Regions from separate parts of the Delftia sp. ZNC0008 genome, predicted to be linked through region 1. Evidence: predicted binding sites of a transcription regulator. Region 1 holds the regulator's gene; the other holds the start of a gene.
The links. The regulator FNR, encoded in region 1, switches genes on or off when oxygen is low (the NO sensors DNR and NnrR bind a similar motif). The targets are predictions, from matches to a motif close to TTGATNNNNATCAA.
Positions count from the first base shown of each region.

Region 1 (6,430 bases):
CTGAACAGCATGGACAGCGCCTCGTGCGGCGTGTGCGGCGTCTGCGCATCGCCGGGATTGCACAGGCGGTCATAGGTGTTGACCAGGGCCAGGATCTGGCCCGTGAGCTCCATGTCCTCGGCCACCAGGCTCAGCGGGAATCCCGTGCCGTCGGCCCACTCATGGTGCTGTGCGATGGCGGTGGTGACCTGGGCCGACAGGCCCATGCGCATGGCGATGGCGACCGATTCACCCACATGGCGCTCGTAGCGGTCGCGCAGCGCGTCGGGCACGGAAGACTCCAGGGCCAGGCCGTGCATGCCTTCGGCGCCGGCCACCGGCTTGCCGGCATCGTGCAGCAGCGCCGCCAGGCCCAGGTCGCGCAGCAGCGCAGCCTCCAGGCCCAGGGCCCGGCCCAGCAGCAGGCCGAGCACGGTCACGTTGACGGCATGCACGCTCTGGTTGCTGCCCACGCCATCGGACAGGAGGTGAATCGCCACGTCCTGCGGGCCGGCCAGTTCGGCCAGGCAGCCGTCGACCAGGGCTTCGGTGGGCATGCGCGCCTGCTCGGGCGCGCTGGCAAGGGTGGTTTCGATGGCCACATAGCCACGCTCCACCTTCTGAAAGCGCGCATTGCAGTCCTCCAGCCGGCCGCGCCAGTTGGGCACGGACAGCAGCAGCGGCGCTGCGGGTGCAGGTTCCTCGGCGGGTTCGGCTGCGGCGGCAGCCACAGCGGGCAGCGGCTGCGGCGGCGGAGTGCGCACCTCGGCCGGCCAGGCGTCGCTTTTGTGCGGAACGCAGCGCACCGCCTCCAGGCCCAGGGATTTCAGGGTCTGGATCTGTGCGCTGGAGGTGATCTTGAAGCTGCTGACCGGAAAAGGATGGTTCAGCCATCCAACATCGAGCTGGACAAACATGCCCGGACGGAGGTCTCGGATATCGATGAGGACGGAATGGTTCACGCGCGGCAACGGCCCCGAGGCTGAAGGAATCGGCAAATGTAAGCCGATGATTCGGGCATTATCTCCAGTTCTGAGGGCCTTGCAGGCAATCCGCGACCCTCAGGACCAAGTCTGTCCCCCGCTGTTGTTCATCGGCACCAGAGACTGGGCTTGTAGATCAGGTCCATCCACAGCGCCCACACGGCCACGCCCACCAGCATCAGGCCGGCCAGCCGCGTGCCCCATTCGGCACGCAGGCCGTTCAGGCGCTGGCGGCCCAGCCGCCACAGCCAGGGGCCGGCCACCAGCCACAGCCCGCTGCCCACGCCAAAGGCCGCCATGGCCGATGCGCCCTGCAAGGGGCCACCGCTGAGCGCGGCGACCAGCACGGCCGAATACAGCAGTCCGCAGGGCATGAGCGCCCAGGCATAGCCCGCCGCCAGCGTGCCGCCAGGGGCGGACACCCAGGGCTGCACGCGCCGCCAGGCGGCGCGGCCCGCAGACTCCAGCCAGGCGGGCTGGCGGGCCTGCACCATCATGGCCAGGCCCCAGGCCATCACGGCGACATGGGTCAGCGTCCAGAACGGCTGCAGCGCCGTGGTCTGGCTGGTGAGCCAGGACAGGCTTTCCATGGCCAGCGCCGAGGCAGCGCCCAGGCTGGCATAGCCGGCCAGCCGCCCGCCATGGAACAGCGCCGTGCGCAGCCACAGCCGGCTTTGCAGTCCATGGACGGCGACCACCTGCCCACCACCCTGTACCGTGCCCTGCCCCGCCCCGCCCGTGACCACGCCGCAGGGCGCGGCGCACATGGCAAGGCAATGGGGCCCGCCGACGAGCCCCATGATCAAAGCGGTCCAGAGCAGCGACAACAGCATGGGGCCTAGATGATCCTCGAAAACCGCGCCCGGTTCTTGTCGGCCTGCAGATATCGGTCAAACAGCATGGCCACGCCACGCACGAAGTACCAGCCCATGGGCGTGACCTGGAATCCCTCGTCGCTGATCTGCACCAGCCCCTTGGCCTGCAGGTCCTGAAGCGCCGCCAGCTCGGGGGCGAAATACTCGCGAAAGCCCAGCAGCCAGGCCTGCTCCATGGGCTCGAACAGCACGGCGCCCTGGCACATGATGGCCATGATGACGGCGCGCCGCACCAGATCATCGCGCGACAGTGCCAGGCCGCGCACCACGGGCAGGTGGCCGGCGTCGATGGCGTCGTAGTACTCCTCCAGCGTCTTGGCGTTCTGGCTGTAGCTGGCCCCCACCTTGCCGATGGCCGACACGCCCAGCGCAATCAGGTCGCAGTCGGGCTGGGTGCTGTAGCCCTGGAAGTTGCGATGCAGCCGGCCCTGGCGCTTGGCCACGGCCAGCGCGTCCTCGGGCAAGGCGAAGTGGTCCATGCCCACGTAGACATAGCCGCCGTCCATGAAGGCCGCGATGGAGCGCGAGAGCATGGCCAGCTTGTCGGCGCCCTGGGGCAGGTCCTCGGCCGCGATGCGCCGCTGCGGCTTGAAGCGCTCGGGCAGGTGGGCATAGGCATAGAGCGCGATGCGGTCGGGCCGCAGCGCATTGACCTGGGCCAGCGTGCGCTCGAAGGACTCGGGCGTCTGCTTGGGCAGGCCGTAGATCAGGTCCACGTTGATGGAGGCAAAGCCCAGCTGCCGTGCGGCCGCCACCAGCGCGAACACCTGCTCGGCCGGCTGCACGCGGTGCACGGCGATCTGCACCTGTTCGTCGAAGTCCTGCACGCCGAAGCTCAGGCGGTTGAAGCCCAGTTCCTTGAGCACGGCCAGGCGTTCGACGCTGACGGTGCGCGGATCGACCTCGATGGAGTATTCGCCGCCCGGCTCCAGCTTGAAATGCTCGCGCAGCAGGGCCATCAGCGTGCGCAGCTCATCGTCCGAGAAGAAGGTGGGCGTGCCGCCGCCCAGGTGCAGCTGGCTGACGGCCTGGCCCTTGCCGCAATGGGCCGTGTGCAAGGCCATCTCGCGCGCCAGGTAGTCCAGGTAGACGGCAGCGCGATCGTGGTGGCGCGTCACGATCTTGTTGCAGGCGCAGTAGTAGCACAGCGACTCGCAGAACGGCACATGCACATACAGCGACAAAGGCATGGCCCGCGCTGCGGTACTCGATTTGCGGTGCTCAAGTGCCAGGATATAGTCTTCAGCACCGAAAGCCTCCACGAAACGATCGGCCGTGGGGAACGAGGTGTATCGGGGCCCCGGTACGTCGAAGCGACGCAGCAGCTCTGGGGTGACAGCGGTCATGGGTTTTTTCCTCTAATGTCGTCCACTGTGCCGCAGCCCATTGGCCGCGTCCTTGACTCATATCAAGAGTTGTTCGCGGCAGTGCTGCGACAATTTGATCCAACTCATCGCCATCCACGAGGTCACCGCCGGCGCACTGCTGCGCCGCTGATGTTTACTCCATGAACCTTCAGACCATCAAAGCATCCTGTTCCAATTGCAACCTGCGCGAGCTGTGCATGCCCATGGGCCTGGATGCCGAGCAGATGCAGCGCATCGACGACATCGTGGCCACGCGCCGCAAGGTCAAGCGCGGCGGCCTGCTGTTTCGCAACGGTGAGTCCTTCACCTCGCTGTACGCCATCCGCACGGGCTTCTTCAAGACCTGCGTGGCCACCGAGGACGGGCGCGACCAGGTCACGGGCTTTCAGATGGCCGGCGAGATCATCGGCCTGGATGGCATCGTCAACGACCACCACACCTGCGATGCGGTCGCGCTGGAAGACGCCGAGGTCTGCGTCATGCCCTTCGACAAGCTGGAGGACCTGTCGCGCGAGGTCACGGCCCTGCAAAACCATGTGCACAAGGTCATGAGCCGCGAGATCGTGCGCGAGCATGGCGTGATGCTGCTGCTGGGCAGCATGCGTGCCGAGGAGCGCCTGGCCGCCTTCGTGCTCAACCTGGTGCAGCGCCTGCACGCCCGGGGCTTTTCCAAGTCGGAACTGGTGCTGCGCATGACGCGCGAGGAAATCGGCAGCTACCTGGGCCTGAAGCTGGAGACGGTGAGCCGCACCTTCTCGAAGTTTGCCGAAGAAAACATCATCGAGGTGCGCCAGCGCCATCTGCGCATCCTGGACACGGACGCGCTCAAGCGCATCGTCAACAGCCAGCAGTGCCAGTGAGGCCGCAAGACCCCGCCCCCCGGCAATGAACAGGGCCCGCGATCGCGGGCCTTGTTCATTGCCATTGCAGTGCACGCAGGTTCAATCGCGCCCCAGGCCCTGCATGGCCAGATTTGGGTCCGGCTCGGAGACCACGCCGTCGTTGAGATCGTGCGTGGAGCGTCCCAGCATGGTGGTCATGAGGCTGGACAGCATGGTCACACCCCAGAAGGCGAAGAAGGCCAGCGTGTAGATTCCCTGCCGCGACCAGCCCAGGTCGCCGAGCCAGTGCAGCTCCAGCGGGTCCACGAAGGCGAATACCAGCATCTCCATCACGGCGGCGGCCAGAAAGGCCGGCCAGGCAATCCACATCCAGCGTTGGGCCAACATCAGCGATCTCCTTGAGCTGTCGAGGGGTGGCTTTCATTGTGCGCGCCGCCCGCGCACCGTGCCAAGCCCTGCGCACCCTGCACTGCCTGTAGGAAACCCTTGGCCCTCGCGCATGCTGGAGATGCCATCCACCATACAAAAAAGGCCGCGACTGCGGCCTTGTGCACGGCATTTTCCTGCGTTCAGCGGTCCGTGGGATGGTCCTGCGCGGGCGTGGCCGCGTGGTTGCGGCCGGTGACCGCGGGCGCCAGGCTCTTGGGCACTTCGCGCACGCCATCGGCACGCTCGTTGATGGTGATGCCATTGCGGTAATAGTCAGGATCGATCACGGGATCGGCGCCATTGATCGCAATGACGGCCGTGACCACGCCAGCCACCACGACGGCGGCCGGGCCGGCCACCACGAGCCAGACATGGGCGAACTTCCACCAGGGCTTGCCGGCGTCCGGATGCGAAGGGGCCGTGGCGGGCGCGGAGACTGCGGGACTGGAAGACATGGATAACCTCTTTCTTTCAAACAGCCGGCGCAGCCTGGGCGGCGCCGGCCAGACATATCACCGGGGCACCAGGAAGACGGCCTTTTCGGACGCGCGTCCCGCGCCTGAATGCACGGCATCGATATCGAAGAATACGGTGTGCGAGCCCGGCTCGGCGGAACCGTAGGGAATCTGCAGCCGCGCCGCAATGCCGCGCGTCTCGGCCGGGCCGACCTCGACCTCCTGCTCGGACGCCAGCTCCAGCCCGTCGAGGCCATGGGCGCTGATGCGGTAGCGCTGGGCCTGCTCGGTGGCATTCATGATCTGCAGGCGGTAGACATTTTCCAGCTTGCCGCCCGCGACGATGCGCGACAGCGACGCCCGGTCGCGTATCACGTCGACCTTGACCGATTGGCGCAGCGCCAGGCTCACGATCATGGCCATGCTCAGGCCGATCAGCACGGCCGAGTAGACCAGTACGCGCGGACGGAAGATGCGGCGCAGCACCTGGGCCCGCCGCCACAGGCCGGCCATGGCGTTCTGCGTGGTCAGCCGGATGAGGCCGCGCGGATACTCCATCTTGTCCATGATGGAATTGCAGGCGTCTATGCACAGACCGCAGCCTATGCATTCGTACTGCAGGCCGTTGCGGATGTCGATGCCCACGGGGCAGACCTGCACGCACATCTTGCAGTCGATGCAGTCGCCCAGGCCCTGGGCCTTGTAGTCCACCTTCTTGGTGCGCGGCGCGCGCGGCTCGCCCCGGCCCGTGTCGTAGCTGACGATCATGGTGTCGCGGTCGAACATGGCGCTCTGAAAGCGCGCATAGGGGCACATGTACTTGCAGACCTGCTCGCGCATGTAGCCGGCGTTGCCATAGGTGGCGAAGCCGTAGAACAGCACCCAGAAGACCTGCCAGCTGCCCTGCAGCGCCAGCAGCTCGCCGCCCAGCTCGCGGATGGGCACGAAGTAGCCCACGAAGGTGAAGCCGGTCCACAGGGCAATGGCAATCCACAGCAACTGCTTGAGCGACTTCTTCCAGAGCTTTTCAAAGGTCCAGCCGTTCTTGTCCAGGCGCATGCGCGCACTGCGGTCGCCCTCGACCTTGCGCTCCACCCACATGAAGATTTCGGTGTAGACCGTCTGCGGGCAGGAAAAGCCGCACCACAGGCGACCGGCCACGGCCGTGAACAGGAACAGCGCCAGCGCCGAAATGATCAGCAGGCCCGCCAGGTAGATGAAATCCTGCGGGTACAGCACCAGCCCGAACAGGTAAAAGCGCCGCGCACCCAGGTCGAACAGCACCATCTGGCGCTGCCCCCATTCCAGCCAGGGCAGGCCATAGAAAACCAGTTGGGTGAGAAATACCAGAGCCCATCGCCAGCGTGCGAAGACACCGCTGATGGAGCGCGGGTAGACCTTCTTCTCGGACTCGAACATCGACACCAGCTGGCCCGGGTCCGGGTCGGCAGGCGTGATCGGAATGACTTTGCGGGGAGGCTTCCCGGCATCATCCCCGTT
Region 1 is NZ_JTKZ01000280.1:3,648-10,077, forward strand. Features, by position in the region: gene L995_RS09295 (HD-GYP domain-containing protein) at 1-896, opposite strand, end outside; gene L995_RS09300 (sulfite exporter TauE/SafE family protein) at 1,070-1,795, opposite strand; gene hemN (oxygen-independent coproporphyrinogen III oxidase) at 1,801-3,183, opposite strand; gene fnr (fumarate/nitrate reduction transcriptional regulator Fnr) at 3,345-4,064, shown strand; gene L995_RS09315 (hypothetical protein) at 4,146-4,433, opposite strand; gene L995_RS09320 (FixH family protein) at 4,616-4,930, opposite strand; gene ccoG (cytochrome c oxidase accessory protein CcoG) at 4,988-6,430, opposite strand, start outside.

Region 2 (6,430 bases), on a different contig from region 1:
GGATTTCTTGAACGGAACGCAGGTGCTGTGCGCCAGCGTTCCGGTGACCGGCGGGCAGGCCAGCTGCAGCGTGCCCCGGCTGCCACCGGGCACGGCCACGGTGCAGGCGCGCTATGTGCCCGGTGATGGCAATACCTCCGGCTCGGACAGCAACACCGTGACCGTCACGGCGGCCCCCGCACCATCTGCGGCGCCCATTCCAGCGCTGGGCGCCGGGGGGCTTGCGCTGCTGGGCCTGCTGACCGCAGCGGGCGCGGCGTTGTCGCGCAGGATGGGCACTTCACGGAAAATCGGCGATGGCACATCGCCACGCACCCCCAGGAGTTCCCCATGACCGCATCCGCAAGCCGGAGCCCGCTTTCACGCCGCAGCCTGCTGGCCGCCAGCGCAGCCACCGGCCTGGCCCTGTGCGAAAGCGCCCTGGCCGCCCCAGCCGCCCCCGGGAAAAGCACCGAAGCCGCCGTGCTCACCATCAGCGGCCCCGGCGTGCGCGGCAACCGGGGGCCGCTGGACCCGGTGGCCGATCTGCTGCTGAAAAACCATGGCCTGGCCTTCGACTCGGCCTGGACCACTGGGGCCGGTGCGCTGGAGCGCCTGCCCACGGTGGAGATCACGCCCCATATCGAATACGACGGCCAGCCCCACCGGCTGCGCGGCCCGCTGCTGGCCACCGTGCTGCAGGCGGCCGGCGTGGACAGCGCCGCCGCAGCGGCCAAGGGCCAGTGGATCACCCTGCAGGCCATCGACGGCTACCGCGCCCAGCTGCCGCTGGCGCAGGCCCTGCAATGGCGCATGCTGCTGGCCACGCACATGGACGGCCGGCGCCTGGGCCTGGGCGGCCTGGGCCCGCAATGGGCCATGTACGACGCCGACCGCATTGCCGATCTGGCAGGCAAGCCCCTGAAGGAACGCTTTGCGCAGGCGCCCTGGGGGCTGTACCACATGGGGCTGCACGCGCAGCAACCCCAAGGTTGAACCTGGCTTCAGAGCGCGGCAGAACGCGCATTTGGAGTACCATTTCGCGATCCCCTCGGGGGATACGGGCTTGGCGGCCCGAAACAACGTAGGCGCAGCAGCCGCACGCCTTTTTCACGAGGCAGCGGCTTTTTTCATCTTCCCGGTGCTGCGCCGGGCACGGTTCCGTTTTGGCGGGGCTGTGCGGGACCTCCGCAAGGGGGTGCCGGTCCTACGTCCGGTCCGCCAACCTGCACAGTCCTGCCACCTCTCTTGGCGGAGTGGCGGCAGGCTCTTTATGTCACGTAGGAGCTGCCATGGCTGACATCACTCCATCCGGCGAAACAGTTGCCACCCCTCCCTCTTCCACCCTAGGCCCGCCCGGGGAAGAAACCAGCCTGTACTACCCCATTTCCGAATACGAGGTCTATCGCATCAAGGACTGCATGCACCAGATGGGCCTGGTGATCGACCTGTGCTGCATGGCCGGCCCAGACCAACAACTGAACGACCTGGGCGGGCTGATGAGCTTCCTGACCGCGCAGCAGCGCGCGCTGCGGGGCACGCTGCAGACCGTGCAGGCGCGCAAGGCGACGCCGGGGCCGGCCTGTGATCCGGACCCCGGGGGTTGATCAGGCAAGGTGCTGGTCGAAGAAGGCCAGCGTGCGGTCGCGCGCCTGCAGGGCGCTGGCCTCGTCGTAGGCGCTGCGCTGGTCGCAGTTGAAGCCGTGGTCGGCGTCGTACAGGTGCACCTGCACATGCTTTTGCGCCTGGGCGAAGGCCTGCACGGCGTCCACGGGAATGTGCGCATCGCGCCGGCCGAAGTGGGCGATGACGGGGCACAGCGGCTCGCGGCCCATCTCCAGCGGCGTGGTCATGCCGCCGCCGTAGTAGCAGGCCGCAGCCGACAGGCTGGGCAGGTTGCAGGCCGCGCGCCAGGCCCACAGGCCGCCCCAGCAAAAGCCCACGATGCCCACCTTGCCGCCGGGCACCAGCGTGGCGGCATGGGCGATGGCGGCCTCGATCTCGGGCAGCACGCCGGGCTGGGGCAGCGCCTCGGCGGCGGATTTCAGCGCCATGCCCTTGGCACGGTCGGCGTCGCCGTAGCCCAGGTCCACACCCGGCTCCACACGCGTGAACAGTGACGGCGCCACGGCCACATAGCCCCGCGCCGCAAGCCGGTCGGTCACGGCGCGGATATGGGCGTTGACGCCGAAGATCTCCTGCAGCACGACGATGGCACCGCGCGCGGGCACGTCGGGGCGGGCCACCCAGGCCGGCGAAGACGTGCCATCCAATGAAGTCAACTGCACAAAACTGCCCATGTCCGCGTTCCTTTCTGTCTGAGAACCTGTTGTGATTTCCCGGTGGGCGGACGCGCCCCGCAATGCTGTAATGGCGGCGGGCCGGCCCGTGCGGCAATTCTTTCACAGGAGACATTCGATGGAACGAAAAGTCGTGCTCATCACCGGCGGCAGCCGCGGCATAGGCGCCGCAACGGCACGCATGGCAGCTCACCGGGGCTGGGACGTGGTGATCAGCTACCAGCACCAGCGCGATGCGGCCGAGGCCGTGGTGGCCGACGTGCAACTGGCCGGCACCCGCGCGCTGGCCGTGCAGGCCGATGTGGGCGACGAAGCCGAGGTGCTGGCCCTGTTCGGTGCGGTGGATGCGCAGTTCGGCCGGCTGGATGCCCTGGTCAACAACGCCGGTGTGGTGGACCGCGCGCAGACCGTGGCCGAGATGAGCGTGCAGCGGCTGGAGCGCATGTTCCGCGTCAATACCATCGGCAGCTTCATCTGCGCGCGCGAGGCCGTGCGGCGCATGAGCACCCGCCACGGCGGACGGGGTGGCGCCATCGTGAACGTCTCCAGCATCGCTTCGCGGCTGGGCGCACCGGGCCAGTACGTGGACTATGCGGCCGCCAAGGGCGCGTTGGACGTGATGACGCTGGGCCTGTCCAAGGAAGTCGCCGCCCAGGGCATACGCGTGAACGCCGTGCGGCCCGGCTTGATAGAGACCGACATCCACGCCAGCGGCGGACAGCCCGACCGCGTCGAGCGCCTGGCGCCCAACGTGCCCATGCAGCGCGGCGGCAGGGCCGAGGAGGGGGCCGACGCCATCCTCTGGCTGATGTCCGACGGCTCGCACTACACCACGGGCAGCCTGGTCGATATCTCGGGCGGCAACCTCTAGCTCCAAGGCAACCATGGACCTCAAACCGCTGATCACTTTGGTGGCCATCATCAACCCGCTGGCCATCGTCCCCTTCTTCATCCACTACACCGAGGGATTCAGCGCCCAGCAGCGCCAGCAGACCATTCGCACGGCGGCGCTGGCCTCGTTCTGCGTGATCGCGGCCTGCGCCATCATCGGGCTGCAGGTGCTGGACTTCTTCAATATCTCGCTGCAGAGCTTCCAGGTGGGCGGTGGCCTGCTGCTGCTGATCAGCGCGATGAACATGCTCAACGCCCGCCCGGCCGAGGAACGGCCCAACGCGCCCACGCTGGCGGCAGGCGCGGAAAAGGCCGCCATGGGCAACAGCATTGCCGTGGTGCCGCTGACGATTCCGCTGCTGACGGGGCCGGCCTCCATGTCCACCGTGGTGATCTACGCCGACCAGGCACGCACCATCTGGCAGCACCTGGCGCTGGTGGGCTATGGCGTGGTAGTGGCGCTGGTGGTGATGGTCTGCTTTTCGCTGGCCGACCCGATTGCGCGCGTGCTGGGCAAGACCGGCATCAACGTGATGACGCGGCTCATGGGCCTGATCCTGGCGGCCCTGGCCGTGGAGGTGATGGCGGGCGGGCTGGTGAAGATCTTCCCCATCCTGGCATCGCCCGCGATCGTGCCCTGAGCGGGCTGGCTGACTGGTGGCCTTACTGCCGGTTCAGATCGGTTCAGGCCGGCTCAGGCCGGCACGGCCCGCGCGCGGTCGGCGCTGCCGTCGCAGGCACCGCCGCAGCCCGTGATGGGCTGCTCGGGCAAGGCCTCAGGGTGCGCCAGGGAACCCGTGGCGGGATCGAAGCCCGCACTGCGCAGATGCAGGGCCAGCGCCGCATCCATGGTCTGCGCATGGTGCACGAACCAGGCCGCCAGCTCGCCCGCCATGCTGCGGATCACGGCCAGATCCCCCGCTGCCGCCTTGGCCGCCCCCTCGCGCATCACCTGCAGCACCACCTTGTGCTGCAGGCTGTGGCAGTTGGTGCTGGTGAACCGCGTGGACTGCATCCAGCGGTCTTCCTGGTCGAAATGCACCTGCGTATGCGCGATCAACTCATCCCAGCGCGCGCACAGCTGCGCATCATCGGCCGCCTCCACCTCGGCCAGCAGCAGCACGAACTCCTGGTGCACCTCGTCCATGGCCGGCAACTCCAATGCCAGCGCTCCGCTCCATTCCAGCACGGCCATATGCTTCTCCTGCCTTCATCGTGAAAGCCTGCAGCTTAGGAACAGCACCGCCCAACCCGTTTGACCCACATCAGCCAACCCGAAAACAGCAAAGCCCCGCGAGCGGGGCTTGGTCAAGGCGGATAAAACTGGCGCGGCCAAAAGGCCAGGGGCACCGGGCAAGAGCCGCCTCGCGGCGAAGGTGCCGTCCCCCTCCCCCGCGAAGCGAGTAGAGAGGGGGAAGCGGCGTCAGCCGCTCAGGGGGAGCTTACTGTCCATATTTACGCTTGGCATCCGCCACGCAGGCATCCTTGGCGTCACCGCTCATGGTGTCGCAACGGGCCTTGGCAGCCTTGTAGTCGGCTTCGCGGGTTTCCTCGGCAGCGTCCTTGCGGGTCTCGGCCACGTTGGCGGCCTTGGCGGCAGAGTTGGCGGCAGGTTCGGCCTGGGCCTTGTTCACCTTGGCGGCTTCGACGGCACGCACATGGGCAGCCTTGGCATCCTTCACGCAGACGTCCTTGGCGTCGCCCTTGAGGTCATCGCACTTTTCCTTGGCGATGTCGTAGTCCGCATCAGCCTTGGCCTTGAGTGCCTTTTCACTGTTCTTGGGCGAAGGATTGCGGCGCGATTCCAGTTCGGCCTTGGCGACGTTTTCCTGGCCCTTGGCCTGCTTCTCGCAGACGTCCTTGGCGTTGTCCTTGAGCGGCTTGCACTGTTCCTTGGCAGCCTTGTAGTCGGCCTCGATCTGGTTCTTGGCGGCCGTGTGCTCGGCATTGGTCATGGCCATGGCGCCGGAGGCCATCAGGCCCAGGGCGACGGCGGACAGCATGTGGCGAAAGCGTTGCGGTGTTTGCATGATGGAACTCCTTGTATTTGTACTGAACTGGCCCTTGGTGCCTGCGGCGGCGGGCCTTGGGTGCATGCCCTGGGGGCATGCCGGCTGTCGAGGAGCGGATGGGGGCGCCGGCCAGGGCGACCAGCCCATCCGCAGTCCACCCTCGTCAGTCTTCGAAGCGGAAGTCGGGGTTGCGCTTTTGCCAGTCGGTCAGCTGCTTTTCGGCAGCGTCGCGGGCCAGGCCCTGGCGCTCCTGCAGCTTGCCCAGGAATTGCTCGCGCTTGCCGGCGATCACGTCCAGATCGTCATCGGTGAGCTTGCCCCATTGCTCACGGATCTTGCCGGTGAATTGCTTCCAGTTGCCCTTGATGCGGTCTTCATTCATGGCTTGTTCCTTTCAGTGATGTTGAAGTCGTGCCGTGCAATCAGGCCTTGTTTTTTCAAAGCCGCGATCTGCATCAGCGACGGTTCCACTGTAAAAAACCTGCGCGCCGCGCGCCGTAGTCTGGACCTAGTGTTGACGGTCGTCCCAGGGGCAGCCGAGACGGTGGGATCGGGACTACAGCCCCTGACGGACGCGCGGGAAGCGCTGGGTCAGGCGCGGCCCGCCCCTGCCCTGAGTACCCAGCCTTTTCCCCGTATGTCCGCACCTGCGCCGTGGCGGTTGCGGGGTTGCAAGCCTGCCGAAGGACAGGCTTGCTTCGTGATCTGACCTTTCTTGGCGAATCAAGAAAAGGGCAGTCGGCTGCCGGGCCGAGACCCGGCCTCGAAAAGCAACCATCCGGCAGGGGCAGAAAAAGTCCACTTGCTTGCAGAGCCAGTTGCCGAAAACAAAAAACGGCCAGCGGATGCAATGCACCCACCAGCCGTTCTCAAGAGAATGGATGGGCTGGAAATCCAGCAGCAGCTCAGTGCCCCTGCTGCCCCAGCCACGCATCGATCTGCGCAATGGCCGCATCCGTGGCCTTGGCCAGGGCCTGGGCGCCGCCCGCCGCATCGCCCGAAGCTGCAGGACTGCGCACCTCGAACACCTTCTGTCCGAGCAGGCGGTCCACGGCACCGCTTTGCTCGACCAAGGTGGCGCGCAGGCGCACCACGCCGGCACTGGAGCCGGGCGCATCAAAGACCTGGCTGAACTCTTCGATGTCCACGCGCAGCAGCGTGGGCACGGCGCCTTGCAGGCGCGGCTGGGCCACGCTTTCGCTGCTGGCCAGCACGGGGCGCTGCAGGCCCAGTTGGCTGCGCAGGCGC
Region 2 is NZ_JTKZ01000850.1:1,279-7,708, forward strand. Features, by position in the region: partial or broken gene L995_RS27320 (Ig-like domain-containing protein) at 1-334, shown strand, start outside; gene L995_RS27325 (molybdopterin-dependent oxidoreductase) at 331-975, shown strand; gene L995_RS27330 (hypothetical protein) at 1,272-1,586, shown strand; gene L995_RS27335 (dienelactone hydrolase family protein) at 1,587-2,279, opposite strand; gene L995_RS27340 (SDR family oxidoreductase) at 2,398-3,150, shown strand; gene L995_RS27345 (MarC family protein) at 3,164-3,811, shown strand; gene L995_RS27350 (hemerythrin domain-containing protein) at 3,865-4,365, opposite strand; gene L995_RS27355 (hypothetical protein) at 4,613-5,200, opposite strand; gene L995_RS27360 (CsbD family protein) at 5,346-5,564, opposite strand; gene L995_RS27365 (ABC-type transport auxiliary lipoprotein family protein) at 6,088-6,430, opposite strand, start outside.
Region 2: a site for FNR is predicted at 4,426-4,439, ahead of L995_RS27350 (hemerythrin domain-containing protein). Genes of this name have one in related genera too.